Regions from separate parts of the Streptomyces lunalinharesii genome, predicted to be linked through region 1. Evidence: riboswitches for the same ligand, from Rfam matches in the RefSeq annotation. Region 1 holds a riboswitch; each other region holds the start of a gene.
What was found. Region 1 has a riboswitch for magnesium ahead of ABD385_RS41370 (winged helix-turn-helix domain-containing protein). Riboswitches for the same ligand answer to the same signal wherever they lie in the genome.
Positions count from the first base shown of each region.

Region 1 (9,403 bases):
GTCACCGAGTTCATCGGCGTGACCCTCGCCGTTGGCTACCTCGGACTGCCGAAGACCGCCAGCGTGCTGGTCGCCGCGGCGGTGGTGATCGTCGCCGCGTCCACCGGGTCGTTCCGCCGCTTCGAACGCACCGCGGTCCTGCTGTGCCTGGGCTCGCTGCTGCTGATCCCGATCTACTTCATCGCCCACCCCGCCACCTCGCAGATGGCGCACGACTTCGTCGTCCCCGGTCTGCCGGCGCACTCCCAGCTCTCCGACGTCATGCTGCTGATCATCGCGATCGTCGGCACGACCGTGGCGCCCTGGCAGCTGTTCTTCCAGCAGTCCTACGTCATCGACAAGCGCATCACCCCGCGCTTCATGCGCTACGAGAAGGCCGACCTGTGGCTCGGCATCGTCATCGTGGTCCTCGGCGCCGCGGCGATGATGGGCTTCACCGCGGTTGCATTCGCCGGCACCGGCGGCTTCGGGAAGTTCGACGACGCGGCGGGCGTCGCACACGGCCTGGAGGCGTACGCGGGCAAGACCGCCGGCGTGCTCTTCGCCATCGCGCTGCTCGACGCCTCGATCATCGGCGCCTCGGCCGTGTCACTGTCCACCGCCTACGCGCTCGGCGACGTCCTGGGCCTCAAGCACTCCCTGCACCGCGGCATCAAGGGCGCCAAGGGCTTCTACGCCGTCTTCGCCGGCCTCATCCTCGCCGCCGCGATCATCGTGATCATCCCCGGCTCCCCGCTGGGCCTGCTGACCGAAGGCGTGCAGACCCTCGCCGGCGTCCTGCTGCCCTCCGCCTCGGTCTTCCTGCTCCTGCTGTGCAACGACCGCGCCGTACTGGGCCCGTGGGTCAACGGCAAGGCCACGAACGTCTTCACCTCCTTCGTGGTCGCCGTCCTCGTCACCCTCTCCGTCATCCTGACCGCCGCCGTCCTCTTCCCCGACCTCACCTCCGCCGCGATCCTCGACATCATGGCGATCTGCGGCGTCGCCGGCCTGCTCGCCCTCGGCTACGCGGAACTGCGCCGTCGACGCAAGGGCTGGAGCAGCAGCGGCCGGCCCGTCGACCGCACCGGCAAGGAAACCTGGCGGATGCCCCCGCTGGACCAACTGCCCGCCCCCGTCCTGTCCACCGGCCGCAAGGTCGGCCTGACCGCCCTGCGCACCTACCTGCTGGTCGCCATGGCCCTGGTGATCGTCCGCATCGTCCAACTCGCCATGGGGGCCTGACCCCACCCGAGCAGGTGGCGGCGGGTCCTCCCCACCCGCCGCCACCCACACCCCCGCACGAAGGAGGGAGAGCCCATGCGCCTGCTCCCGCGTCTCACCGGCACCCGACCCGCCACGCCACTGCGGCGCCGACGCGACACCGCCAGCCACCGCCCCGGCCCGTACGCCGTCGGCCACGTCTGCCCGCGGGTCCGTCTGACCCTGCACGACGGCACCGAGCGGGACTACCTCCTCGACGGCCCGAGCAGCTGCCCGCACCCCTGGGGCCCGCACGCCGCGTACGAACCGCGCGTGCACCTCGCCCACGTCCTCGCTCGCCAGGGCTACGACGCCCGCTGGCTCGCCGGTTTCGCCGACCTGCCGCTGCCGGCCGCCGAACGCATCGCGGAGTCCGCCGCCCGGGCCGGCCGCACCTGATCCGGCCCGTCGCGCCGCACCGGGCCCATCGGGTCCGCACGGGCGCGCGAGCCCGCACCGCCGAACCGTTCGCCCACCCGCGGCCGATCCGCCTGGACGGCCGCGCCACTCTACGGAGGTGACTCCAGCATGTCCGTCTTCACCGCTGTCCACATCCGCCGCACGGCCACCGCCCTGCACGGTCGGAACACCGGCCGCCGCATCCTCGGCGCGCTCGCCACCACGGCCCGCCACATCGCCGACAGCCCCCTCGACAGCACCGTCCTGCACACGCTTCCCGGCCCGGCGAACGTGCCCGAGTCCACCACCGAGGAGCGCCCCGCCCGCCCGCACGCCCACTGGTGTGCCGTCCCGGACTCCCAGGGCCGTCGGCGCCTCGAAGCACACTGGCACGTGACTCCCTGACGTCCCCCCCCGTGTACGGAAAGCAGCGGTCCGGCGAGCCTGTCCCGCCGGACCGCTGCGGCGCATCGTCGAGCGGCTCCCTCTTCGCCTGGGTCTGTCTGTACGTCAGCCACGGGGGCCGGAGCCGGAACCGCGAAGCGGTCGGCGCCGCGGGAGTCGCCCGCGTCACCGACCGCCTCAACGGCGCTGCCTGTGCAGTTGTCTGCCGCCCGCAGGGCTCTCACCTGGTCCCTGCGGCCGAGGGCGCGGGATCGCCGGCTCCGTCGTAACGGTGCCAGTGCAGGTCGCGCACGGATGGCACGCGGGCCAGCCGGTCGACGAGCCGGTCGAGCAGTCCGGCTTCCGTGGCGTCCAGGCTGGCCGTCAGGTGCAGGTGCACGGTGACTGCGCCGTACGGGACGCAGCGCAGCCCCTCCAGCCGGGAGCCGGGGTGGCTCAAGGCCAGCACGCACAGCGCGCGTACCTTGGCCTCGGTGCGCACGTCACAGCGGACGTGGAGGGTGACCAGCGCGCGGCGCCTGGGCATCGTCGTAGCGGACCCGGGTTGCCTGGCCTGCTTGCGAGGTGAACGGGGCAGGAATCGCATGACGGTTTTCCTTGGGATGGTGCCGACCTTGCGGGGCGTGGGCGGGCAGCCGGTCCGCTGCGTTCAACGGCCGGTCGCGGCGGTGGCCGACGGATCGAAGGCGTAGCCGATCATGCGGACGGTGCGGATCAACACCCGGTGTCCAGGGCCGAGCTTCCGGCGCAGGCGGGCGATGTGGACGTCGACCGTGCGCAGGTCCCCGGCGGGTGTCTGCTGCCACACCAGTGCCATCAACCGTTCGCGGCTGTAGACCCGGTGTTGGTGGGCCACCAGATGGGCGAGCAGCTCGAACTCCATGCAGGTGAGCGACAGTTGACGCCCTTCGACTGACACGTGACGACTCCCGCAGTCGACGACCAGTCCGCGAACGCGGTGGACCGGAGCCCTGGGCAGGTCCATCACCTCGTGACGGGACGACAGTGGACGGGGGTCGATCCGCAGGCACCAGCGGACGCGGGAAGGCCGGTCCAGCAGGGTGCGGTGGGGTGAACGGTGGTGGAGGTTCATGACTGTTTCCTTGGAATGGGAGCAACGGCGGCGTACTCGCCGCCAGGCGCTGCCAGGCGGCTCGGAGGCGGGAGCGGACCGTCGGGGCCGGTCGCGGCGTGCCGGTGGCCTGCGGCCCGACGTGCGGAACGCGGGGATGAGGGCGCGCGGGTACGGAGCGCGTACCGCGGCGGGCCGGTCGGCCGCTTGCCGGCCGGCGACGGTGCCGGCGCGTGCGTGGGGGAGGGGCGGCTACCGCGGCGCGGAGACCGAGGCGGACATGCGGATCCCGCTGACGGGTCGACCGTGGCACGGACTACTGCAACTGAGGTCCATGTCTTTCGCCTCCTCCCGGCCGGGGCGCGCGGGGGCGCCGTACGACTCGGCAAGGAGCGGACCGGCCTCCCGGGCCGGTTCACCCCAACTCGTCAGAGCTTTGGCACTGCACGGCGTAATCCCCGGTACGGGGAAGCCACTTGGGGTCACCCCTTGGGCCGGGGAGACCTGTCCTGACCCTGGGCGTCTCTCGACGTCGTGGGGTCAGTGGCCTGTGTCCGTTGCAGACGCCTCACCGAACGAGGTGCCCTCTTCAAACGCCTCAGAGTCTGCACCTATTTGCGCATCGACGCAAGTAGTTTGGACTGTCATGAATGTGTCTGTTGCGGTACCGCCGGGAGGCCCGGGCCGGCGCAGTGCACGTCCTCGGTCGGTAGCGTGCCGTCGGTGAGGTAGGCGGCCGTCGTGGCGTCCACGCAGGTGTTGCCCCGGCTGGCGAACACGCCGTGTGAGTAGTCGTCGTGAAGCGTGATCAGGCGCGAGCCGGGCAGGAGCGGGCGGAGTCGGCGCGCGCCCTCGATGGGGGTCACGGGGTCGTGCTCGGAGGCGACGAGTAGCGCGGGCGGCGCGTCGGGGCTGCCGAGCGGCGTGCGGTGGGCGGGGCGGTGGTGCCAGTAGGCGCAGGCGGACGCCTCCATGCCGGTCAGGATCGGTTGGGGGTCGAGCCTTCGCATGCGGTGCAGGTCGGTCAGGATGCGGTGGGGCGTGGTGGCGGGGCCGTCGGCGCACTTGACGATGCGGTTGGCGGCCTCGTAGTTGCGGGAGTCGGGGCCGTCGAACGCGGTCGCGGGGCGGAAGGGGTCGGGGTTGCCGGTGCGCAGGTAGCTTCGCAGGCCGTCGGCGAGGGGCGCCCAGCGTTCGGTGCGGCCCAGGGCGCGGTACACGGCGCGGTCGAACTCCGCCGGTCCGATGCCGTTCACGGGATGCTCGGCGAGTTCGCGGCGCGCGGTGAGGTAGGACCTGCGCGTCGCGGTCGCGCTCGCGCCCAGCTCGAAGCGCTCGGGGTGGGCGGCGACCCAGGTGAAGAACGTGTTGCGCTGCCTGAGCAGTGCCCGGCTCTGGAGTGCGTCGAAGTCGTACCAGTCCCAGGGTCCGACCACGCTGTCGAGCACCATGCGGCCCGTGCGGTGCGGGAAGAGGGCCGCGTAGGCCGCGCCCAGGTAGCTCCCGTAGGAGACGCCGAGGAAGTTGGTCCGGCGCTGGCCGAGCGCGGCGCGGAGGGCGTCCATGTCGCGCGCCGTCTGTTCGGTGGAGAGGTGGGGCAGGGCTGCGGCCGACTGCCTGGCGCAGTCGTCCGCCATGGTGCGGAGCGCGCCGAGGTACTCGTTCTCGGCCGTCGCGCCGGCCGGTACCGGGTCGTCGCCCGGCGCGTCGAAGAGGCCGCCCATCGGGCCGCAGTCGGCGGGCGCGCTCCGGCCGACGCCGCGTGGGTCAAAGCCGATGACGTCGTAGGAACGCCGCACGCTCGCAGGGAGTTTGGCGCGTTTGGTGACTGCGTAGGGGAGTCCGGAGCCGCCCGGTCCGCCGGGGTTCACGACCAGGGCGCCGCGTCGTTCGGCGGGGGTGCCTGAGGCGGGTATCCGGGAGACGGCGATCTCGATGTGCGGTGACTGGGGGTCGTGCCAGTCCAGCGGCACGCTGAGCCGCCCGCATTCGACGCGCTCCGGCGTCGGCGGAGTCGGTACGGAGGCGGGGCAGTCGCCGAAGCGCAGGGGCGTGGGCGGCGCGGTGGTCCGGGGGATTGCCTGGGCGGGGAGGGCGGGCAGTAGGGCGACCGTGGCGGCGAGGGTACACAGCAGGACGGTGCGACGTGGGGGAGTGGGCATGGGCGTCTCCTGGTTCAGCAAAGAGATGACAATGAAAATGATTATCGATAACGTGTGCGGAGTAAAGCCGGCGCCCTCCCTCCAGGGGTGCGCCGTGCTGCCTTGAGAGCTGAAGTGCGCCGGACGAAAAGGGGAGTTGTGGGTCATCTGCTGGTGGTCGAGAGCTGGGTCGGGTCGATGGGCAGGCTGCTGCCACGGGCCATCCGGGAGGGCGGGCACGAGTTCACGTTCCTCACGCGCGACCTGCACCACTACCTGCGCTCCGCGCCGGAGGGGGCGGCCCATCCGCTGCTCGGCGCCCGCAACGTGATCACCGCGGACACCAACGACACCGAGGCGTTGCTGTCGCACGTCGAGCGGCTGCACGCGGTGTGGGAGTTCGACGGGGTGCTCTCGTCGTGTGACTACTACCTGCCGACGGTGGCGCGGATCGCCGGACGGCTCGGACTGCCCGGCCCGGGGTCGGAGCCGGTCGAGAGTGCCTGCCGCAAGGACGTCGCCCGTCGCGTCCTCGCCGACGCCGGGGTGCCCGGCCCACGCTTCGCCGTCCATGAAGAACGGGCCGACCTCGCCCGAGCCGCCCGCGAGATCGGCTATCCGCTGGTCGTCAAGCCGGTCGACCTGTGCGCAGGCATGTACGTGCGTCGCGTGGAGGATGAGCATCAACTCGCAGCTGCGGTAAAGGCGTTGGAAGATTTCCCGGTCAACGCCCGGGGGCAACGGCGGGTGCCGGCCGTGCTGCTCGAAGAGCTGTTGGACGGCCCCGAGGTGAGTGTGGAGACGGTGTCGTTCGCGGGGGCGGTGCAGGTCGTCGGGGTGACCGACAAGAGCGTCGGTGCGGCACCGGCCTTCGTCGAGACCGGCCACATGTTCCCCGCCGCACTGTCGCCCGCCGACACCGAGGCCGCGGAGCGGACCGCACTGAGTGCCCTCAAGGCGCTCGGCCTGACCGACGGCGTCGTGGCGCACACCGAGATCAAGCTGACGTCCACCGGACCGCGCGTCGTCGAGGTCAACCCCCGACCCGCAGGCAACCGCATCACCGAGCTGGTCCGCCACGTGACGGGGATCGACCTCGCCGCGGCCTTCGTCGACGTCGCGCTGGGCCGCGCACCCGACCTGCGGCGCACCCCGACCGGGCTGCGCAGCGCCGCCGTCGGCTTCCTCGTGCCCCAGTCAACGGGCACCCTCGATGCCCTGGACGGGCGCCAACTCCGCGACAGGTCAGATGTGTTGGAGGTGCAGCTCGCCGAGCCTGGCAGGGTGGTCAGGGCGGCCGGCAGCAACAACGAGTACCTGGGACACGTCATGGTGGGCGACGTCGACGGGCTGGGCTCCCGCGACCGCGTGGCGGCCCTGCTGACCGAGCTGCACGCAGGACTGGTGATCATATGATCGCCGGCGCGGTGGCGGGCGCGGCGGCGGACCTGACGTACGACGGCCTGGTGGAGCGGGTGCGGGCCGGCACCCTGGGCCCCGATCCGGGCACCCTGCGCATCGCCGTCGCCTTCCGCACCCAGCAGGCCGTCCGGCACGACGGCCGCGGCACCGGCTACCGCAACGAAGTGCTCAGCCTGCGCCTGGCCGAGGCCGTCGGGTCCTGCGCGGTGGAGCCCGGGACGCTGCCCGACGACGCGCTCGACGACTGCGTCGGAGCGGACGTCGCCGCACTGTTGGGCCACCGGCTGCGGCCGGTGCGGGTGGCTGCCCTCGACGCCTACCTGATGCACATCGCCCCGCACGTCCCGCGGCACGGCGCACGCCCCGTTGCGTTGCCTGCCGGGTCGTCGATGGAGAAGTCCCGGGCCCGGGCGGCGGCCGTCGTCGAGCTGCTCGACCTGCCAGCGGGGGCCGTCGTACTGGTGGTGGGTGTCGTCAACTCGCTTCTCGAAGCGTTGAGTTGGCGAGGGCTGCGCTACGTGGCGTGCGACCTCAAGGGCGGAGAGACGGAGTGGGGCGAGCCGGTCGTCACCGACGCGCTCGCCGCGGCGCAGGGCTGTGCCGCGCTGCTGGTGTCCGGCATGACGTTGGGGAACGGGACCTTCGAGCCGCTGCGGCGCCATGCGGCCCTGCACGGCAAGCAGTTGGTGATGTTCGCCCAGACCGGCAGCGCCGTCCTGCCGCGCTTCCTCGGCCACGGCGTGCGTGCGGTGTGCGCCGAGCCCTACCCGTTCTTCTGGCTCGACGGCGGGCCCGGCGTCGTCCACCGCTACGGCGAGCCGTGTGCGGGAGGCGCCTGATGCCCACGACCGTCGTACGCCCCGCCGCCCGCGACCGCCGGGAGCTGCTCGCCCTGCTGGGGCGCACCCCCCTGGTGCGGATCACCGCGGACCTGCCCGGCCCGCAGCCCGGGTTCTGGGCCAAGTTGGAAGGACTCGCCGCCGGCGGCATGAAGGCGCGGGCCGCAGTGTCGATGCTGCTCGGCGCCCGCGAACGCGGCGAACTGCTGCCCGGCGCCCCGGTGGTGGAGTCGACCTCGGGCACCCTCGGTATCGGACTCGCCTTCGCGGGCCAGGCGCTCGGCCATCCCGTCGTGCTGGTCGGGGACCGTGAACTGGAGCCTTCCATGCGGAAGTTACTGCGCACCCACGGGGTCCGTCTGGAGATCGTCGACCGTCCCGCGGCCCAGGGAGGTTGGCAGGCCGCCCGCCTGGCCCGGCTGCACGAGCTGCTCGCCGAACTTCCCGACGCCTACTGGCCGGACCAGTACAACAACCCCGACAACACGGCCGGATACGCCTCGCTCGCCGCCGAACTCGCCGGCCAGATCGACCACCTGGACGTCCTCGTGTGCAGCGTCGGCACCGGCGGCCACAGCGCCGGCATCATCGGCCCCCTGCGCCGACGCTGGCCCGCGCTGCGACTGATCGGCGTCGACGCCACCGGCTCCACGATCTTCGGCCAGCCCGCCCGGCCACGCGTGATGCGCGGACTGGGCAGCAGCATCCACCCGCGCAACGTCGCCTACGACGCCTTCGACGAGGTGCACTGGATCGGTCCCGCAGAGGCCGTCGACAGCTGCCGCCAACTCGCCAGGCACTCCTTCGTCAGCGGCGGCTGGAGCACCGGAGCGGCCGCCCGCGTCGCCGCCTGGGCAGCCCGCGTCCATCCCGGGGCGGCCGTCGCCACCGTCTTCCCCGACGGCCCGCACCGCTACCTCGACACCGTCTACGACGACGACTTCACCGCCGCGCACGGCCTCGACCCGGCCACTGCGGCCACCCGGCCCGTCGAGATCGCGCACCCCTACGCCACCGAGGCCGTGGGCTGGGTCCGGTGCGCCCGCGTCACCGACCCCCTACAGGCCGCCCCCCTTCCCACGTACTCCCCGGAAGAGAACCCATGAAGGCCAGTCTGCGCAGCCGACGGCTCGAACTCGCCGTACCGCTCCGCATCTCCCGCTCCCGCATGACCGCCCGCGACGCCGTGTGGCTGACCGTCGAACACGAAGGACTGCACGGCCACGGCGAGGCCGTCACCAGCGTGTACTACGGTCTGGACACCCAGACCCTGATGCGCCTCCTGGCAGCCGTCGAACTGCGGCGCTTCGCCGACCCGGAGAGCGCCCTGCAAGCCGTACAGAAAGGCGAGTTGGCCGGGCCAGGCACCCCGCCCGCGGTGACCGCCGCCGTCGAGTCGGCGCTCCTGGATCTCGTGGGACGACGCGCGGGCGCCCCGGTGCACCGGCTGCTCGGTGCCCCCCAGGCACCCGTGGTCGCCACGGCCCGCACCATCGGCATCACCGCGCCACAGCACGCCGCGGCCGAGGCACGCCGCCTCGCCGCGCACGGCTTCGAGCTGATCAAGGTGAAGGCGGGCGCCGACGACCCCGAGGACGACGTGGCCCGGGTCGGCGCCATCCGCGACGCCGCGCCCCGGGCCAGGCTGCTCCTCGACCCGAACGGTGCCTGGAGCCCCGCGCAGGCCGCGGCCCTGCTGCCCAGGTTCGCAGACCTCGGCGTGGAGGCCGTCGAACAACCCCTCGCCCCCGGCGACCCGGAGGCACTGGGCCGCCTCGCCGACCGCTCACCGCTGCCCGTCATCGCCGACGAGGACGCCGTCAGCCTGGCGGACGCCCGCCGGCTCGCCGGCCGCGTGCACGGCGTCAACGTCAAGCTGGCCA
Region 1 is NZ_BAAARK010000018.1:70,119-79,521, forward strand. Features, by position in the region: gene ABD385_RS24920 (NRAMP family divalent metal transporter) at 1-1,224, shown strand, start outside; gene ABD385_RS24925 (hypothetical protein) at 1,300-1,641, shown strand; gene ABD385_RS24930 (hypothetical protein) at 1,771-2,046, shown strand; gene ABD385_RS24935 (hypothetical protein) at 2,267-2,572, opposite strand; gene ABD385_RS41370 (winged helix-turn-helix domain-containing protein) at 2,696-3,139, opposite strand; M-box (ykoK) riboswitch at 3,531-3,705, opposite strand; gene ABD385_RS24945 (alpha/beta hydrolase) at 3,763-5,280, opposite strand; gene ABD385_RS24950 (ATP-grasp domain-containing protein) at 5,419-6,675, shown strand; gene ABD385_RS24955 (hypothetical protein) at 6,672-7,520, shown strand; gene ABD385_RS24960 (PLP-dependent cysteine synthase family protein) at 7,520-8,626, shown strand; gene ABD385_RS24965 (dipeptide epimerase) at 8,623-9,403, shown strand, end outside.

Region 2 (9,403 bases), on a different contig from region 1:
GTCGACCTCCTGGGCGCGATGATGTCGGCGTGCGGACTGCTCACGCTGGTCTGGGCGGTGATCGAAAGCCCCTCAAGGGGATGGACGAGCACACCGGTGCTGACCGGATTTGCCCTGGCCGCCGCTCTGCTGTCCGGGTTCGTCGCGCACCAGAAGCGCCGCGACGACCACGCGATGCTGCCGCTGCCCCTGCTGCGGCTGCCCGGCGTGGTGCGCGGCGCCACATCTCTTACGCTGCTGTCCTTCGCGATGTACGGAGCACTCTTCGTCATCACCCTCTACCTCCAAGGCGTCCTCGGCTACACCCCCTGGCAGGCCGGCGTCCGCACTCTGCCCCTGGCCGCAGCCCTCGCCGCGGGTTCGCTCGCAGCACCGAGACTGCTGGCCCGACACGGTGAACGAACACCGATCGCGGCCGGACTCCTCCTCGTCACCGCGGCGTTTGCCGTCCTGACCCGCACCCGGTCCGACTCCGGCTACGGGCATCTGCTCGTCTTCGAAGTCATCGCTGGGCTGGGCGCCGGCCTGGTCGCGGCCGCCGGTACGGAGACCGTCATGGGCGCGGTCCCGCCCTGCCACGCCGGACTGGGATCGGCGGTCAACGACGCCACCCGCCAGGTCGGAGCCTCCCTCGGCGTCGCCGTCCAGGGTTCCGTCCTCAGCACCGTCATCACCGACCGCTTGGGCCCCATGGCCTCGTCGGCCACCCCGAGCGCCGTACTGCCCCCCTTCCCGGCCGCACGGCAGGCGTTCGTCGACGGCCTCACAGCGAGCGCCCTGACCGCAGGGAGCGTCAGCCTGGCAGCCACCCTCGTGGTCATTCCATGGCGCAGCACAATTCCGGACGCCGCGACGTCTCATGAGGGACTTTGAGCCGACTCAGGTTCAAGGACGGACACGCACCGGACTCTCCCGTGGCTGCTGTGCCCTCCCTGGCGGAGGCAGTGATCGGCACCGAGGTGTTCCCGGCCACAGCGGCCGGATACCGAGAACGGCCGGAGTGGAGGGGGCAGGCTCCTTCGGGGCGGCCCTGCCCCCATAACCTGCTGGCCCAGGGCGTGGAAGTGTTCGACGTGAACCGGCCCGACTGCCCCCGACGCGGCAAGTCGGACCCGCCCGATGCCCAGAACGCGGCCCGGGAGGCCGAGTCAGGCGATGGACCGGTGCGGAGTGCGCGGTTGTACAAACTCGCCTAGGGTTCGGCAGTCAAAGGCCCGCGCCGAGGCGATCAACCGGCTCAAGGCCGTTCTCGTCAGTGCCCGAGCCTGCAGGAAGAACTGGCCAGGCTGACTCACATCAGCTCGTGACCAGCGAAAGGATCTTCGGAGCTCATGCTGGCAGCGGTGCTGCAGGAACACGGGAAGACCATGCGCGCCGGGACCGTGCGGTACACAGCTCCCCGCGGACCCATCGCAGTACGCCTCAACTGCCCGCTGAAGTAGGCGCGCAGAGATCGCAGGAACTTCAGGCGGGCGAGCGCACGTTGGTCTTGACGTGACTGAACTTCGCACCCTCGGCTCGTCCGACATCCGCGTCTCCCCCCTCTGCCTGGGAGGCAACGTCTTCGGCTGGACCGCCGACAAGACCCAGTCGTTTGCGGTGCTCGACGCCTACCTTGCTGGCGGCGGAAATTTCATGGATACCTCCGACTCCTATATGAATTACTTCGCCGGCAACGAGCCGGGCCAGTCAGAGCGCATCATTGGCGACTGGCTCGCCGCCCGCCGTAACCGCGACGACGTGGTCGTCGCAACGAAGGTTGGTGACCACCCTGAGTACATGGGCCTTGCGCCTGCCAACATCAAGGCCGCTGCCGAGGAGTCCTTGCGGCGGCTGCGTACCGACCACATCGATCTCTACTACACCCATTTCGACCGGGACGAGTCCATCCCCGTGGACGAGATCATCACGGCTCTCGACGATCTCGTGAAGGCCGGCAAGGTGCGTGCCATCGCGGCCTCCAACATCAGCGCCGAACGGCTCTCCGCGTCGCTGGCCTTCTCCGATCGGGAAGGGTTGGCCCGCTACGTGGCGCTGCAGCCGCCGTACAACCTCGTCTCACGCGATACCTACGAGGGCGCGCGGCGGGATGTCGTGCAGCGTGAAGGGCTGGCCTGCGTTCCGTACTTCGCACTGGCCTCCGGCTTCCTCACCGGCAAGTATCGGCCCGGGAAGAGTGTGGAGAACGTGCGCAACGTTCCCGGACTCGCCGGTGGCTACGCAGACACTGAACGCGGCGTGAAGGTGCTCGACGCATTGGAGCAGATCGCGACGGCACGGGGGGTGGAGATGGCCACAGTGGCGCTGGCCTGGCTCGCGGAGCAGCCGACCGTGACCGCGCCGATCGCCTCGGCACGCAACGTTGAGCAACTGCCTGCGCTCTTCGCCGCGCAGGACCTGCATCTGTCGGACATCGAGCTGCAGACTTTGACGACCGCCTCTTCCTGACCGGGGCGCGGTCGGGGGTTACGGGCCCCGGTCGCAGACCGGGCACAGGTCCTGGTGATCATGGAGATGCGACGCCCTGTGATCACTTGGGAGACCTGTGCCCGCGCTGCCATCATGGTTGACAGAACCGCTCTGGGACCAATTCGCGATCCTGCTTCCCCGCAGGCCGGATTTTCACCCGGACCATCCTCTCGGCTGCCACCGCCGGCGTGTCAGCGACCGGGTCATCTTCGACAAGCTCCTGCAACTCTTGCGTTTCGGCTGCTCTTACGAAGCGATCGCCGACACGACTTGCTCGGCCACCACTATCCGCAGCCGCCGTGACGAGTGGATCCGACTCGGCGTCTTCGCCAGGCTCAAACAGATCGCGTTGGATTCCTACGACCGGATCGTCGGTCTCGCCCTCGATCACATCGCCGTAGACGGCTCCATTACCAAGGCTCCAGGAGGCGGCGAGGCCGCTGGCCGGTCACCGGTAGACCGCGGCAAGCAGGGCTTGAAACGCTCAGGTATGACGGATGGGTACGGAATACCTCTGGGCCGTGTCCTGGCCGGCGCTAACCGCCACGACTCTCTGCTGCTTGCTCCCACGCTGGACCGCCTGGACGACCTTGGCCCGTTGCCATCACTGTGCACTTGGACGCCGGTTACGATTCGGTCAAGACCCGCGCTCTGCTCGAAGAGCGCGGTTTTCACGGCCACATCGCGCACAAAGGTAAGAATGCACCAATCCAGGCCAGCCGGCGTTGGCACGTGGAGCGCACCCACGCCTGGCAGAACGCCTTCCACCGGCTCGCCCGCTGCTACGAGCGGCGAGCCACCATCATCGACGCCTTTTTCGATCTCGCCGACACGATTATCACCGTGCGTAGCCTGAGACGGCAGGCGTGGGTGACCCACCGCTGGAACGAACGCCCGAACCGCCGACCGTGACCCACGCCCTACCTGCGCGACCTCTAAGACGCCCGTCGCGCACGAGACCCAGACCTGCGCCAGACAGATCGCGCGTCGCCAGCCGACCAGTGATCGACGACCACACGGCGCCGAGCAGTGCACGGCAAATGGTGGGCGAAGCGGATGCCGAGTGGCTGCCGACGTCCTCCGGGGCGGCGACCGTCGGTTCCGTGCCGCTCCCGTCCAGGATTCGGGTCCGCGGCGAGGCCGTCTCCGGCCTGGACGCCTTCACCCGCCGCAGCCTTCCCGTTCTCCTCGCCGGTCCGCGGAGCCCGGTCCCTGGTACGCATCACAGACGACCTGAGCACCGTTGGCCTGGCCCACCGTCGCTCCGCGCGTCGTCAGATTCCCCCCGCGGCGGCTCTGCTCACCGGTGCCGCCGCGCTACCGACCGCGAAAGAGACGCCAGTGGAATCCTTGCGCAGTTCTTACGCAATCGGCGCTCCCGTAAACGAAGTTGTGGGTAAGTGGCCCAGTGCTGGTGGAGCGCGGACGTTCTCGCCGGATGGCCGCGTGCCTGCTGAGGCTGTGTCAAGGCGCCGGTGCCGGGGCCGCCATCCCCTGATGCCGGCGTCAGCCACTGACCCCACCGCACCGAACCGGAACACCGTCTGGGGCAAAGCCCCTTGACCGGGAGCCAAAGCATGACGATCTACGAGCACCTGCCTCACCCGCACATCGCCTCCCGGCGCGCTCAGGGGCCGGTGAAAGTCACCGATCAACTCCCCGCGGGCAATGCAGTCAGCCGGTTCAACACCAGGATCGCGATCCTGGTCACCCGAGTGGTCGGCAGCATGTGGTGTGCCTACGCGTTTGCACTGTTCGATCTGATCAGCCTCCCGGACGCGATCCAGGCCGGGGCGTCCGCCATCGTCTCCTGGGTTGCGCAGACGTTCCTGCAACTGGTGCTGCTCTCCGTGATCATGGTCGGCCAGAACGTGCAGGCCGCCGCGTCGGACAGGCGTGCCACGGCGACCTTCCACGATGCGAGTGCGACCCTGCATGAGGTGGCGCACGTGCAGGCCCATCTCGCCGCGCAGGACGCTCTGTTGACCCGAATCGCCGAGAGGATCGGCCTGGAACCCGTACCTGTCGCCGAAACGCTCTCGGGTGACGATGCGCTGGAACAGTCATCAACCGAGTGATGTGCCGGTCGCTCCCGCCGCCGCTGTTCGCCTGACTGCTCGACGTACTTGCCCGGGGACCGGCGCAAGCTCCAGTTGTGGGCGACCAGGCGAGTCGTCAAGTCCCGTCGACGGAGCCGACGGCCTGCCGCGCCAAGTCGTCAATGGCCCCACACATCTGCGTAGCGAGCTGATGGGCGGTATGTCGTTAAGACTTGGTCAACTAGTTGCGCCGATGCGCAAGTAGCGAGCATGCTTGTGGACGTTTGAAGGAGGCACCTCGTTCGGTGAGGCGTCTGTACGGATACAGGCCACTGACCCCACGACGTCGAGAGACGCCCAGGTTCAGGACAGGTCTCCCCGACCTAAGGGGTGACCCCAAGTGGCTTCCCCGGCACGGGGATTACGCCGTGCAGTGCCAAAGCTCTGACGAGTAGGGGTGAACCGGCTATGGGGCCCGGTCCGCTCTCTGCCGCGTCGAAACGGCCCAATCGCGCGCCCGACCGGAAGGAGGCGAGAAACATGGACGACAGCAGTGGTAGTAGTCCGAGCCACAGTAGGTCGCTGACCCGTATGTCCTTCTCGACCTCCGGTACGCGATAACCCCTTCTCCCTACGCGTTCGCGGATCCCCTTCGCAAGTCACCCGTGCGGCCTCGCCGACCCGGGCGGCCGGGCTGCGCGCCCGCAGGGCAAGCATTCCGCGCGCCATCGAACCTCTCGCCCACACCCGGCACGTGACGGGGTTTCACCGTCACCTTCGCTGACAGTCCCCCGACCCGAGAGAGGCAGCCATGAAACTCCACCACCGGCCTGTCCGCCACACGTTGCTGGCCCGGATCTCCGGCGTGCGCCGACGCCACGACTCCGTTCCACGTCCGCTGTCGACGCCGCGGGAGGCCGCGGATCTTCCCCAGGCGCCGGTCCACCGTATCCGCGGCCTCGTCGTCGACCACGGAACCCGTCGGGTGTCGGCCGGCGGACGGCAAGTGAATCTCACCTGCATGGAGTTCGAGCTCCTCGCTCATCTGGTGGCCAACCGATGCCGGGTCTACACCCGCGAGGAGCTGATGGCGCTGGTGTGGCAGCAGTCCGCCATGGGAGGCATGCGCACGATCGACGTACACATCGCCCGGCTGCGCCGGAAGCTCGGTCCCGGGCACCGGGCGCTGATCCGCACCGTACGGCACGTCGGTTACGCCTTCGAGCCGTCGGCCACGACCAAGCTCCGCAGTTGAAGAAGGGACGGCCGACGACTCGTTCGTCGGCGTTCGCCGCCCTCGAGAGTCTCCAAGGGACACCGTCATGCGATTCCTGTTCCGTTCCTCCATCAGGCAGAACAACCGCCCCGGCACCGAGACGCCAGTCGCCCGGTCACGCGAGCTGGTCACCCTCCATGTCCACTGCGACCGGGGCGCCGAGAACAAGGTGCGCGCGCTGTGCGTGCTGGCCATGGGCCGGCCCGGCGCTCGTGTCGAGGCCGTGCGCGTCGATCCGTCCGATGCGTTCACCGCTCACCTGCGCCTGACGGTCACCCTGGACGGCACGGCCACCAGTCTGCTGGACCGGCTCCTCGACATGCTCTCCGGCATGCCGTCCGTGCGGGACCTGCACTGGCACCGACACGACGTTCCTGGCAATCTCGCCGTCACCACGGATAGAGGATGCCCTGGTACTTGCGCTCGCTGAGTCCGATGTCGTCCTGTTCCCGGCTCGCACGACCGCCGTGCCGCTCACGGTCACCGAAATCGCCACCGCGACAACGACGTTGGAGGCTGCGGCCGGCCCTGCTCTCTGCCGCCCCGTGGCCCGCCCGGCACCGGCGCGCGTAGACGGCCGAGGCGAGAACACGGCGGAACGCGGGGCGGTCGTTCGTTCGACATATCCTTGCGCTGTGGCGGACTGGTGGCGTTTTCTGGTGAATGCGTTCTGGGCTGTGGACCGGGCGCTGGGTGGGCAACGGCGTCCGACCCGGATTCAGAAATGGGTGGCCCGACACCCGGTAGGCGCCGGCCTGTGCATGGCTGCGCCCTTCACGCTCGCCTTCTTGATGTTGTCGCGTGAGGACGAACCCGACGACCCCTTTTTCGCCGTGCTGTTCGGACTGCTTCTGGCTGTCGTCTTCGGTCTCACGGCCGTCTCGGAACGGCTCCGACAGCGCCGTCTCAAGCGTCTGGGCCTATGGGACGGATCATGAGGCCAAGGCTGATGGGGGCGTCCGGTGCTCGGCTCCCGAAGGGCGGTGCGCCAGCCGCCTCTGGGACGGACCGTCGTCCCGTGCTCGGGCGTTGGCGAGGCGGGAGGAGTCGGCGCCGGTCCTGATGCGGATGCCGTTGATGGCCCGTTGATCCACGACGGCCGCCCGCAGACGCGGGCCGAGCCGATCGCTCGGCAGTGACATGGTGGCGCCGGCGAGCCGATTCAGCGAGCTAGGTGAGGCGTGGGGCAAGGCGCATGGTTGCCTTCCTTCGCCCTGCGGTGCCGAGTGGGGGTGGCGGTGGGTGGGGAGGTCCCGCCGCCACCCCGGTAGGGGAGTGGCCAAGTGCCGAGGCCAGTGCTTCAGTTGCCGAGGGCTACCTGGACGATCTTGCGGACGCCCCGGACCTGGACGAGGACGATGACGGGCAGGAGTAGCACGCCGCGCGCCCTTCGGCTCACGTCGCGTGAGGGGCGCCGTGGCGTAGGCCGTCGAGGAGGAGGTTGGTGATCTGGCGGGCTTCGTCGAGCCACCCGTCGCTCACGCGCATGGCGCAGATACCGCCCAGGGCCCGCAGCAGGGTGGGGCCGGTGACGTCGCCGCGGACGGTGCCGGCCGCGGATCCGGCCTTGAGGAGGCGGGTGAGGGCGTCGCCCATGCGGATGCGGGCGTCGTCGAAGACCGGTGAGTCGCTCGCCATGATGCTCTCCAGCGCGACGGACATCCCCTTGCCCACGGCCGCGTGGTCGACCAGCAGGAGCAGGAAGCGGCGCAGGGCCTCCTGTGGGGCGTGGTGCTCCAGCAGCTGCTCGGGTGCGGCGCACAGGTCGTCGACTTCCTTGCGGTAGACCTCCTCGATCAGTGCCTCGCGGGTCTCGAAGTGCCGGTAGAGCGTTCCGACGGCGACTCCGGCGCTGCGGGCGATCTCTTCCACGTGCGCGTCGGTGTCACCGGCGAGGAATGCTTCGCGGGCAGCGGACAGCAGGGCTTCACGGTTGCGGCGCGCGTCGGCGCGCAGCGGGCGTGGTGACGGCAAGGAACCTCCATAAGGTGAGTCCGGTTCCGTTTATGTGTATCGTTTCCGGAGTCAGGTTCATCTTACGGAAGGACTATCCGATGCCGAGCACCGATGAGGGGCTGGAGGGCCTACGGGTCCTGGTCACCGGCGGCAGTCGGGGCCTGGGTGCGGCGACCGTGCGCCGGTTCATTGCCGCGGGCGCGACCGTGCTGACGGCCTCCCGCAGTCGGCCCGCCGCGGACAGCGGCGCCACCTTCATGCCGGCGGACCTCTCCACTCCGGAGGGGGTGGCCGACCTCGGCCGCCGCGTCATCGACCACATGGGCGGCGTGGACGTCCTCGTGAACAACGCCGGCGCGGCGAGCCCCCCGGCACCGACCCTGAGCAGGTCGGACGAGTCCTGGCACGCGGACCTGGGGATGAACCTCCTGAGCGCCGTGCGCCTGGACCGGGCCCTGGTGCCGGGCATGGTCGAGCGGGGCTCCGGCGTCGTCGTGCACGTCTCCTCGATCGCCAGCCAGCTGCCCCAGCGCACGGAAGCCTCCTACGCCGCAGCCAAGGCCGCACTGAACGCCTACAGCCGCGAACTGGCCACCGAGGTCGGCGAACACGGAGTGCGCGTGGTCTGCGTTCTTCCCGGCTTCGTCGTCACCGACGGCGCCACCGCCCACCTGCGGCACATGGCCGAGCAGCAGGGCGTGACCACGGACGAGATCACCCGCCAGATCGTGGACCACCTGAAAATCCCCATGGACCGCCCCGGAGACCCCGAGGACGTCGCCGAGATGATCGCCTTTCTCGCCTCCAGCCGCGCGAAATGGCTCACCGGAGCACAGTTCCGCGTCGACGGCGGCATCCTCCCCACCGTCTGAACACCAGCCAGCACCAAGAACAGGAACAGGACCATCACCATGCCCCTCGCCCTGACCTCCGTGATCATCGACGCCGCCGACATCGAGACGGAAGGTTCCTTCTGGCACCGCCTGCTCGGCGGTTCGACCACCACCACCCCCACCCACCACTTCATCCAGGCCCCCGGCCTGCCCGTGATCGTCGTCCAGTCCGCCCCCGGCCACACCGCCCCGGGCTGGCCGAACGGCGCCCCCCAGCAGATGCACCTCGACTTCGGCGTCGAAGACCTCGCGACCGCCGACCGCGCCGCCACCGACGCCGGCGCCACCCGCCTGCGCCCCACAGAGGAGCCCAGCTCAGACACCAGCACCGGCAGCCGCGTGTACGCCAGTCCCGCCGGACATCCCTTCTGCCTCCGCGCGGCCTGAGACTGCCATCGCTCATCGTGGGCGCCTGTCGTCAAACGATGGCGAGCTCAAGCGGTCAGCGCATCAATGCTGGAATCACCGCTGAGACCTACGGCGCGGCACTGGTGAAGACATAGGCCCCCTGCGACGCCACGGCATAGCAAGGGGGCCAGGCACGTGCCGGGCGGGCACGGAAAACCGACCTGTCCAATGGGCACAGAGCCAGTGGCCGACCGCTAGAGGGAACCGTAGTCCGGTTGTACGCCTTCTTCGGCCTTCGTTGCGCGGGGCGGAAACTTCCTCGGCTACCGACCAATCCGCGCGCACGACAGCTCCGAATCCCGGGCATGAACACGCGACGGAAGACCCTTGTGCATGCGGCGCTGGGTGCGTTGAGCGGCCTG
Region 2 is NZ_BAAARK010000069.1:12,073-21,475, forward strand. Features, by position in the region: gene ABD385_RS39770 (MFS transporter) at 1-873, shown strand, start outside; gene ABD385_RS39775 (aldo/keto reductase) at 1,495-2,448, shown strand; partial or broken gene ABD385_RS39780 (IS5 family transposase) at 2,546-3,381, shown strand; gene ABD385_RS39785 (hypothetical protein) at 4,047-4,547, shown strand; M-box (ykoK) riboswitch at 4,799-4,972, shown strand; gene ABD385_RS39790 (winged helix-turn-helix domain-containing protein) at 5,320-5,763, shown strand; gene ABD385_RS39795 (hypothetical protein) at 5,831-6,214, shown strand; gene ABD385_RS39800 (hypothetical protein) at 6,420-6,722, shown strand; gene ABD385_RS39805 (TetR/AcrR family transcriptional regulator) at 7,180-7,758, opposite strand; gene ABD385_RS39810 (oxidoreductase) at 7,839-8,612, shown strand; gene ABD385_RS39815 (VOC family protein) at 8,652-9,020, shown strand.
Region 2: it holds a riboswitch for magnesium, as region 1 does, so the genes downstream of both, ABD385_RS39790 (winged helix-turn-helix domain-containing protein) here and ABD385_RS41370 (winged helix-turn-helix domain-containing protein) in region 1, are expected to answer to the same signal.

Region 3 (9,403 bases), on a different contig from region 1:
GGGGGCCCGCGCAGCGCGGGGCGCCGCCGGGCCGGGCCAGCCCGGGCAGCGGGCCGTCGGGGCCGAGGACGGCGCAGACGGCGGCCTCGCGGAAGACGGTGGCGGCCCGCTCGTCGGGGTCGTCGGCGTCGACCGGCACGTAGGCCGCTCCGCTGCGCAGGACGGCGAGGATGGACAGGTACAGCTCGGCGGTCCCGGAGGGCACACGGACTCCGACCCGGTCGCCGGGACCGATGCCACGGTCCCTGAGCTGCCGTGCGCGGCGTTCGGTCTCGGTACACAGGTCGCGGTAGGTGAGTGCCTCGGAGCCCGTGTCCAGCGCGATCGCCTGGGGATGTGCGGCGGCGGTGGCATCGAGGACGTCGAGCAGGGTCCGCGGGGCCGGGTTGCCGGCGGTGCGGTACAGGGCCCGGCGGGGCGCTGGCTCGGACGGCTCGAAGGACGATTCGAGAAGGGGCGACGACATCGATATGCCTCTGTTCGGTGCCGGTGGGTGGATGACCCTCGGACGTTCGCCCCTAGAGATGCCGCTGCTCAGGCAGGGGGTTCGCCTGCCGGGCGGTCTGTTCCGCAATTCGAACGTGCTGTGAAAGCGGCTACCGGGCGCTTGGGCAGGCAGCGCCGGGAAAGCGCCCACGGCGCCTGACCACGGCGTGGGAAAGAATTGACTCCGGCCGGGGATTGTTTTCGGCACCACTCCCCCGGGGCGACAAAACCCCAGGTCAGAGGCGTGATCCCGATCGGTTACGGGTCAACCGGTCAAGCCTTGCCTAAATGATTGCGCAACTGAGCACATATTCATCGACTTCTCACGCCGGCCTCATCGCGGTGTCATGACGCGGCCATACCCTCACCGTGCGCCCGGCACACCCCGCAACGCCCGTGGACGTCACCAACGGGGCGCCGGCGCCGCCTACTTGAGGATGTTCACGGCCCGGGCCACCACCAGGACGACGGTCAGCAGCGAGACCGCCGACTGCAACAGCATCAGCAGCTTCGCCCAGCGGCTCAGCGGCATCACGTCGGTGGGACTGAAGGCGGTGGCGTTGGTGAACGACAGGTACAGGTAGTCGGCGAACTGCGGCTCCCAGTGCTCGGGGGCCAACTGCGGCGTCGCCATCTGCGGGAAGAGGAAGTCCGGGTAGCGGCGCACGGCACGGGCCCGGGCGACCGGGCCCCCGCGGTCCGACTCCCAGTACCAGAGCGCGAAGGCGATGATGTTGGTGAGCCAGATGCCGCCGCCGGTCACGAGCAGTTGGCCGGCGTCCCCGCCCTCGATGCCGCGCACCAGGCCGACCGCCAGGCGCACCGCCGACCAGCCGTTCGCCGTGCTGATCAGCACGATCAGCGCCAGCCCCGTCCACCGGTACAACGGGGAGGCCCGCTCGATGCGGAACGGGTCGGCCGCCACCAACACCAGCAGCAGCGCGGTCTCCAGCCCCGGCAGCAGCCAATCCGGGTGGATCGTCAGCCGCTCCGGGAGCAACCACTGCAGCACCACGGCCACCAGCACCGCGAGCGTCGAGGGCCAGCGGGGCTCGCCGCGGGTCACCCGCCGCCAGGCCGGCCGCAACCGGCGCCCGGCCTCCTCCAGCCCCGTCACGGCGGGCGCCAGCAGCGCCTCGATGCGGTCCAGCCGCTCGGCTTCGGTACCGGCTCCGCCCGTTTCTCCGGGCCCGGGATCGCGCTCCGACATGGGCCTCATGCTCACCCGACGACCGGACGGTGTCCAGCAGCCGGACCGGGACGGCGGCAGCCGGTGGCCGCGGGGTTAAGAGTCGGTCAAAAAGTTGCACAATTGCGCAAGTATCCATCGAGAGGGTCTAGACTCCTAGAGGTTTGACGAAGCACGCACCTCGTTCGGTGAGGCGTCGTCACGGACACAGGCCACTGATCCCACCCGTCGAGAGACGCTCCGGATCAGGACAGGTCTCCCCGGCCCAAGGGGTGACCCCAAGTGGCTGCCCCGCCCGGGGCTACGCCGTGACGTGCCAAAGCTCTGACGAGTGGGGGTGAGCCGGTCGACGGTGACCGGCCGCTCCTTGCCGGATCGACGACGGCGCGTCCCGAGCGCCCCGGCCGGAAGGAGGCGAGAGACATGGATTGCAGTAGTCCGGGCCATCATCGGCCCCACCTCCGCTTGCCCTCGCATTCTTCCGGCACGCGGTAGCCACCTTCCCTGCGCGGCCCGTCCGCCGCACCACGCCCCCGTACGGCCAGGCGCCGACACGGGTCGCCGTGCTGCGCTCCCGCGCAGGGAAGATGCCTGCCTCGCGCCCCCAACACCTCCCCCGCCCGGGGGACTTGGGAGTTCGCCATGACCGAGACCACCGTCCGCACCACGGCCCCTGCCCCGCCGTCCACCGCCGTGCTCGACGACGCGCACACCGGTGACATCCGCGGCGCGCTCGGCACCATCCGGCACGACGACACCGCCCCGCGCCGGGGCCTGCCCGCCAAGCTCAAGACCCTGCTCGCCATCGCCGGCCCCGGCCTGATCGTGATGGTCGGCGACAACGACGCCGGCGCCTTCACCACCTACGGCCAGGCCGGCCAGAACTACGGCACCCACCTGCTGTGGACCCTGCTGCTGCTCGTCCCGGTGCTCTACGTCAACCAGGAGATGGTGCTCCGACTGGGCGCCGTCACCGGGGTGGGGCACGCGCGGCTCATCCTGGAGCGGTTCGGGAAGTTCTGGGGCGCCTTCTCGGTCATCGACCTGTTCCTGCTCAACGCGCTGACGCTGGTGACGGAGTTCATCGGCATCACCCTCGCCGCCGGGTACCTGGGACTGCCCAAGGTCGGCGCGGTCCTGCTGGCCGCGGCCGTCATCATCGCGTCCGCCTTCACCGGGTCGTTCCGCAGGTTCGAACGGATCGCCATCGCCCTGTGCGCGGCGTCCCTGCTGCTCGTCCCGCTGTACTTCCTGGTGCACCCGTCCACCGGGCAGATGGCCCACGACTTCGTCGTCCCGCACCTGCCCGACGGGCCCGGCGGGCCGTCCGCGGTGCTGCTGCTGATCATCGGCATCGTCGGCACCACCGTCGCGCCCTGGCAGCTCTTCTTCCAGCAGTCCTACGTCATCGACAAGCGGATCACCCCGCGCTTCATGGGCTACGAGAAGGCCGACCTGTGGATCGGCATCGCCATCGTGGTGCTCGGCGCCGCCGCCCTGATGGGATGCACCGCCGCCGCCTTCGCCGGCACCGCGGGCGCCGGTGCCTTCACCGACACCGCCGGCATCGCGCACGGCCTGGCCGCCCACGCCGGCAAGCTCGCCGGGGTGCTGTTCGCCATCGCCCTGCTGGACGCCTCGATCATCGGCGCCTTCGCGGTGTCCCTGTCCACCGCGTACGCCATCGGCGACGTCTTCGGCATCCGGCACTCCCTGCACCGCGGCGTCGGCGGCGCCAAGGGCTTCTACGCCGTCTACGCGGGCCTGGTCGCCGCGGCCGCCACGATCGTGCTGCTGCCCGGGGCGCCGCTGGGCCTGCTCACCGAGGGCGTGCAGACCCTGGCCGGAGTGCTGCTGCCGTCCGCCTCCGTCTTCCTGCTGCTCCTGTGCAACGACCGGGCGGTGCTCGGCCCGTGGGTCAACGGCCCCCGCACCAACGCCTTCACCGCCGCCGTCGTCGGCGTCCTGGTCACCCTCTCGGTGATCCTCACCGCCGCGGTCCTCTTCCCGGACATCGACGCGGGCAGCATCCTCACCCTCATGGCGGGCTGCGGCGCGGCCGGGGTGCTGGCGCTCGGGTACGCGGAGCTGCGGCGGCGCCGCAAGGGCTGGGCGCGCGGCGGCCGTCCGGTGGACCGCACCGGCCGCGACGACTGGCGGATGCCGCCCCTGGAGCGGCTGCCCCGGCCGGTGCTCTCCACCGGGCACAAGATCGGCCTGACCGCGCTGCGGACGTATCTGCTGCTCGCCATGGTCCTGGTCGTCGTCAAGCTCGTCGAAGTGGCGCTCGCCCAGTGAGGTGCCCGGCCCGCCGCCGGCACCCGTCCCCCACCCCACCCGTTCCCGAGGAGGTGCTCCCATGCACACCCTGACCGTCGTCGACTTCCTCGTCCGACTCGCCACCGGCGTGGCCTGCGGAGCGCTCATCGGTGTCGAGCGCCAATGGCGCGCCCGGATGGCGGGGTTGCGCACCAACGCCCTGGTCGCGGCCGGGGCCACGCTCTTCGTCCTCTACAGCACCGCCGTCGGGGACTCCGGCAGCCCTACCCGCGTCGCCTCGTACGTCGTCTCCGGCATCGGCTTCCTCGGCGGCGGGGTGATCCTGCGCGACGGGGCGGGGGTGCGCGGCCTGAACACCGCGGCCACCCTGTGGTGTTCGGCGGCGGTCGGCGTGCTGGCCGCCTCCGGGCGCCTCGAACTCGCCGCCCTCGGCACCCTCGCCGTCCTCGCCGTGCACCTCGTGCTGCGCCCGGCGGGGCGGCTGCTGGACCGGGCCCCGGCGGCCGGATCCGACCCCGACGCGGCCGTGCTCGCCACCGTGCACGTGGTCTGCGAGCGCCGCGCGGAGACGCACATCCGCGCCCTTCTGCTCCAGGCGCTCACCTCGTCCGGACTGACCCCCATCGGTCTGCGGGCCCGGCGGGACGCCGAGGACACCACCGGCATCCGCGCCTCGGTGACCGTCTCCGGCGACCTCGCGCAGGCCCTGGAACAGGTCATCGCCCGGCTCTCCCTGGAACCGGACGTCCGCGACCTGCACTGGCACCTCGACGCGTCCGACGTCGCCCCGGATCAGGCCGCGTTGGCGTGAGTCCGGCGCCGCGCACGCTCCGCCCGGGCCCCTGTGCCACGCGCGTTTTTCGCGGTCCGGGACCGGGCGGCGCGCGCATCGGCCAGGATGGTCGCGTGATGACCGACGGAGTACCGGAACTGCGGCTGCGCCTGCCCGGCGCGGCGGCCCAACTGCCCTCCCTGCTGGAGTGGTTGCGCCACGAGGACGGACTGCGCGGCCGGGTGCGGGCGGTGCACGCGCCGCCCGCGCCCGGCGAGATGGGCGGGGCGCTGGACGTGCTCGCGGTGGCCGTCGGCTCCGGCGGCGTGGGCGCGGTGCTGGCCAACTGCCTGTCCACCTGGATCGCCCAGCGGCGCTCCGACCTCCGGATCACCGTGAGCGCCCGGGACGGCCGCACCCTGGAGGTGGACGCCAAGGGCGTCGATCCGCAGGCACTGGTGCGCGACATCGAGCGCCTCCTGAGCGACCCCGGTGCGGAGCCCGACCGGTAGTCGCGCACGCCCGGGGCCGGCGCAGAGGCGCGCCCGACCTGGGACGCGGTCCGTCGGGCACCGTCCGTTCCGGCCCGCGCGCGGCAGGTCCGACGGAACCGGTGCGGACCGCCCGTCCGGTAGGCGGGACGGGCCGCGTCCGGTCCGCCGCCGACGGTCGGGCAGCCGCGCGGTGACCGTTGGGGCAGCACCGTCGGGCCGTTCGGTCCTGACGGGAGGGACGGACGGGTGGCCCCTCGGTCGAGGACCGGACGCCACCGGCCGGGCGGCGCCGCAGCCGACCGCGGCACGTGGCGGCGCGGGACGACGGGGGCGGGGTCGTGGCCGGCCCGACGGCCGGGCACGGGACAGGTGCCCGCCGGCGGGCCGGTGGGCGTCGCCGGGGCAGCGCTGCCTGCCCCGGGGAGAGGACCGTTCGGACCTGGTCCGGGAGCGGACGAATGCGGTGGAGTGGCACCCGTAGCCGCCTCGCGAACAGGGACGAAATGCACAGTCAGGAACGGCAGGGGCACGACCGGGACGTCCTCCTCGTGCCCGGTGGCGCGCCACCGGGCAGCGCGGAATGGGTGCGCCGGGTGGTGGCGGCGGGCTGGGGCGAGCCCTGGGCCGGGCTGCCGGTCCGGCCCCTGGTGTCCGACGGGGCAGCGCCGCTGAGCCACACGGCCGGACTGTGGCACGTGGACCTGCCCGGCAACGGGCACGTGCTGAAGGTCCAGTTGAACCCCGACGCCGCCCGGCAGCGCCGCTTCTACCCGCTCAAGGAGCGGATCGCGGCACACTGCCGGGACCTGGGGGTCCCCGTGCCGGCGGCCGTGCCGGCGGCGGACGGCACCACCAGCGTGTGGTGCCAGGGCCTGGTGTGCGAACTCAGTCCCCGGCTGGCCGGCGCCGCCGTGGCGTGGTTCACCCCCGACCAGGCCCGGGAGGTGGTCCGCACCGGATTGGACCTGCGCTCCGCCCTGGACCGGTTGCCGCCGCAGTGGGCACGGGAACTGGCGCCGATCCCGCTGCCCCGGCTGGTCGACGAGGAGCACTGGCCGACCGCGCTCCGGGACGCCGAGGAACGGCTGCTGCCCCTGGCCGAGGAGGGCGAAGGCGACTGGCACCGCGCAGCGGCCACGGTGCTGCGCGAGACGGTGGCGGCCGGACGCCTGCCGCGGGAGGCCGGCGTACCCGCCGTCGGGGACCCCGTCCCCCGACCCGCGGTGGTCCACAGCGACCTGCACCACCACCACTTCGTGCTCACCGACGACGGCCCCGCCGGCCGGCCGCTGGTCCAAGGCGTCCTCGACTTCGACAACGCGCACCTCGGCGACCGGCTGCTGGACCTGGCGTGGCTGGCCGAAGCCGCCGGCCGCATCGCCGAGCCCGCGGAACGGCGCCGGTCGCTGGCCGAGTTCACCGCGACCGCGACGGACCGCGGACTGCTGCGGCCGGGCGAGGAACGGCTGTTGATGCCGCTGCTCGTGGCCCACTCGCTGCCGGTGATCGTCGACATCGCCAAGGACATCCTGGAACGGAACATCCTCAGCCCCGTCTGGCTCGACTACTTCGACCTGCTGTCCCCGGCGCGCCGCGGGGAGATCCACCGCCTGCTGACCGCGCCCACCCCGTCGCCGCCCGCCCGGTGAGGACACCGGATCGGCACCCGGACGGCCCCTGACCGGACCCGCGCACCTACGCGGAACCGGCCCCCTCGACCTTTCTGACGACTCGTCACTCATCGCGGTCACCGCCGCGGAGTGCTCCGTTGCTCATCCCCCGCACAGAGAGGGTTCCCGCATGCCCGCACAGGAGTCCGCGGCTTCGCCGTGGCCGACCGACCTGTCCGCCTACTGCTTCGAGGTCCCCCACTCCGAGGACTCGCTGCTCTTCAGCTCCGCCAAGGGCGTCCGCCTGACCGACGCGACCGGGCGCAGCTTCCTGGACGCCATGTCGGGCGTGTTCGTGTCCTGCTTCGGCTACGACTGCGAGCCCATCGCGCAGGCCGTCCAACAGCAGCTGCACACCATGCCGTTCAACCCCCCGCTACACGGCGCCAACCAGGCCGCGCTCGACCTGGCCCGGGCCCTGGTCGACCTGGCCCCCGAGGGCATCACGGCCGCCAAGCTGGTCAACGGCGGCTCGGAGAGCATCGAGGCCGCCATCCGGCTGGCCCGCCTGCACCACCGCACGCAGGGCCGGCCCGACAAGGTCAAGGTGCTCAGCCACTACCACGGCTACCACGGGGCCACCTTCGGCTCGCTCACCCTGACCGGCCGGCCCGACGTCAGCCGCTTCGGCCCGGGACTGCCCGGCGTCGTCCACGTCTGGCCGCCGGACTGCCTGGAAGCCTTCTGGGGCGTCGCGCCGGACCGGTCCGGCGCGCTGGCCGCGGAGATGATCGAGCGGACCATCGAGGCGGAGGGCGCCGACTCGGTGGCCGCGCTGGTCATCGAGCCGGTCATCCACCTGCGCGGCATGGCCATCCCGTCGGCCGACTACTTCGCCCGGCTCCGCGACATCTGCGACCGGCACGACGTCCTGCTCGTGTTCGACGAGATCGTCACCGGCTTCGGCCGCACCGGCCACCCCTTCGCCGCGCAGGCCTTCGGCGTCACCCCCGACCTGATGTGCGTCGGCAAGGGCATCTCCGGCGGCTACGCGCCGCTGGCCGCGGTCCTGATCGGTGAGCGGATCGCCGCCGGCCTCGGTGACGCCGACGGGCCGCGCGCCTTCGCCCCGTCCCACACCTACGCCGCCAACCCCATGGCGTCGGCGGCGGGCCTGGCCGCGGTGACCCTGTTCAACGACGGCGACTACCTCACCAAGGTCAACGAGTTGGCGCAGTACGTCGAGCCCCGGCTGCGGCAGGTGGTCGCCGGGCGCGGCACCCTGCGCGCCATCGGCCTGCTGTACGGCGTCACGCTCACCGGGTCCGACGACGGCGGAGCAGGTCCGATCGGCGAGCGGGTCGCCCGCGCCTGTCTGCGGCGCGGCCTGATCCTGCGCGGCCAGGACGACTGGTTCGTGCTGGCCCCGGCGTTCGTGACCACCCGCGCCGAGGCGGACGAGGCGCTTGAGATCCTCGGCGCGGCCCTGGACGAGGTCTGTGGAGCGGCCCGATGAGCGCCCTGCACGCCCTCGTGCAGCGCCCGGCCACGGCCGCGGCGCCCCGCCTCACCGAGCCGGAACGCGCCGTGGTGCGGCGCGAACTCGACGAACTCGCCGACGGCGGCTACACCGGCCCGCTGCTGGAGAGCCTGCGCAAGCTGGCCAGCGCCGTGCCCGAGCGGCTCTACGACGACAGTGCGCGCGTGCTGTTGCGGATGCACGAGATCGCCGGGTCCGGCAACCACCAGAGCAACGTGTCGTCCCTGCCCCTCGTACGGGCCTGCTTCGACCTCGGCCTGGTGCCCGAGGACGGGCCGGGACCGGCCGAACTCATCGTCGGGCGCGGCCACATCGCCCCCGCCTTCTACGCCGAGCACTACGTCCGCGGCACCTTCCCGTTCGCCCCGCTGGCCACCCTCCACCAAGGCGGCCTGACCGGCGTCGTCCACCAGGACCTGGGCTTCACCAACACCATGCGCTACAGCCTGGGCGTGGGCGTGGCCCAGGCCGTCAGCCTCGCCTGGGAGCTGGCCCGCCGCGGCGAGGACCGCAAGGTGGTCTGCCTGGCCGGGGACGGCGAACTGCAGGAGGGCGTGGCCTTCGAGTGCCTGCGCTTCGCCCACGAAGCGGACCTGACGAACCTGATCCTGGTCGTCGACGCCAACGACAAGGGCATCGAGCCGCTCCGCAAGCCGCTCAGCCGCACCTACCTGGCCAGCTACCTGGACCGGGTCGAGGAGGTCGACGGCCTGGACGCCGGCACCGTCCGCGACGCCCTCGGCGCGCTGCTGACCGCGCCGACCTCCGCCGCGTTGGTGTGCCGCACCCGCAAGGGCGACCACAGCTTCAAGCCCGCCACCACCGCGCCGGCCGCCGCCGCCCGCCCGGCCAAGGTGTCCTTCGCCCACACCTCCGGCGCGGCGCTCGCCGCCTACCAGGAGCGCACCGGACGCGAACTGGCCGTCTTCACCGCCGACATGGCCGCCCGCTTCGGGTTCCGCGACAAGGTCCCGTACACCAACACCGGGCTCGCGGAGACGCTCAGCCTGGGACTGACGCTGTCCCTGCCGG
Region 3 is NZ_BAAARK010000001.1:220,387-229,789, forward strand. Features, by position in the region: gene pls (epsilon-poly-L-lysine synthase Pls) at 1-466, opposite strand, end outside; gene ABD385_RS01050 (hypothetical protein) at 914-1,696, opposite strand; M-box (ykoK) riboswitch at 1,849-2,019, shown strand; gene ABD385_RS01055 (NRAMP family divalent metal transporter) at 2,318-3,973, shown strand; gene ABD385_RS01060 (MgtC/SapB family protein) at 4,035-4,766, shown strand; gene ABD385_RS01065 (effector-associated constant component EACC1) at 4,865-5,239, shown strand; gene ABD385_RS01070 (aminoglycoside phosphotransferase family protein) at 5,725-6,870, shown strand; gene ABD385_RS01075 (aminotransferase family protein) at 7,022-8,347, shown strand; gene ABD385_RS01080 (1-deoxy-D-xylulose-5-phosphate synthase N-terminal domain-containing protein) at 8,344-9,403, shown strand, end outside.
Region 3: it holds a riboswitch for magnesium, as region 1 does, so the genes downstream of both, ABD385_RS01055 (NRAMP family divalent metal transporter) here and ABD385_RS41370 (winged helix-turn-helix domain-containing protein) in region 1, are expected to answer to the same signal.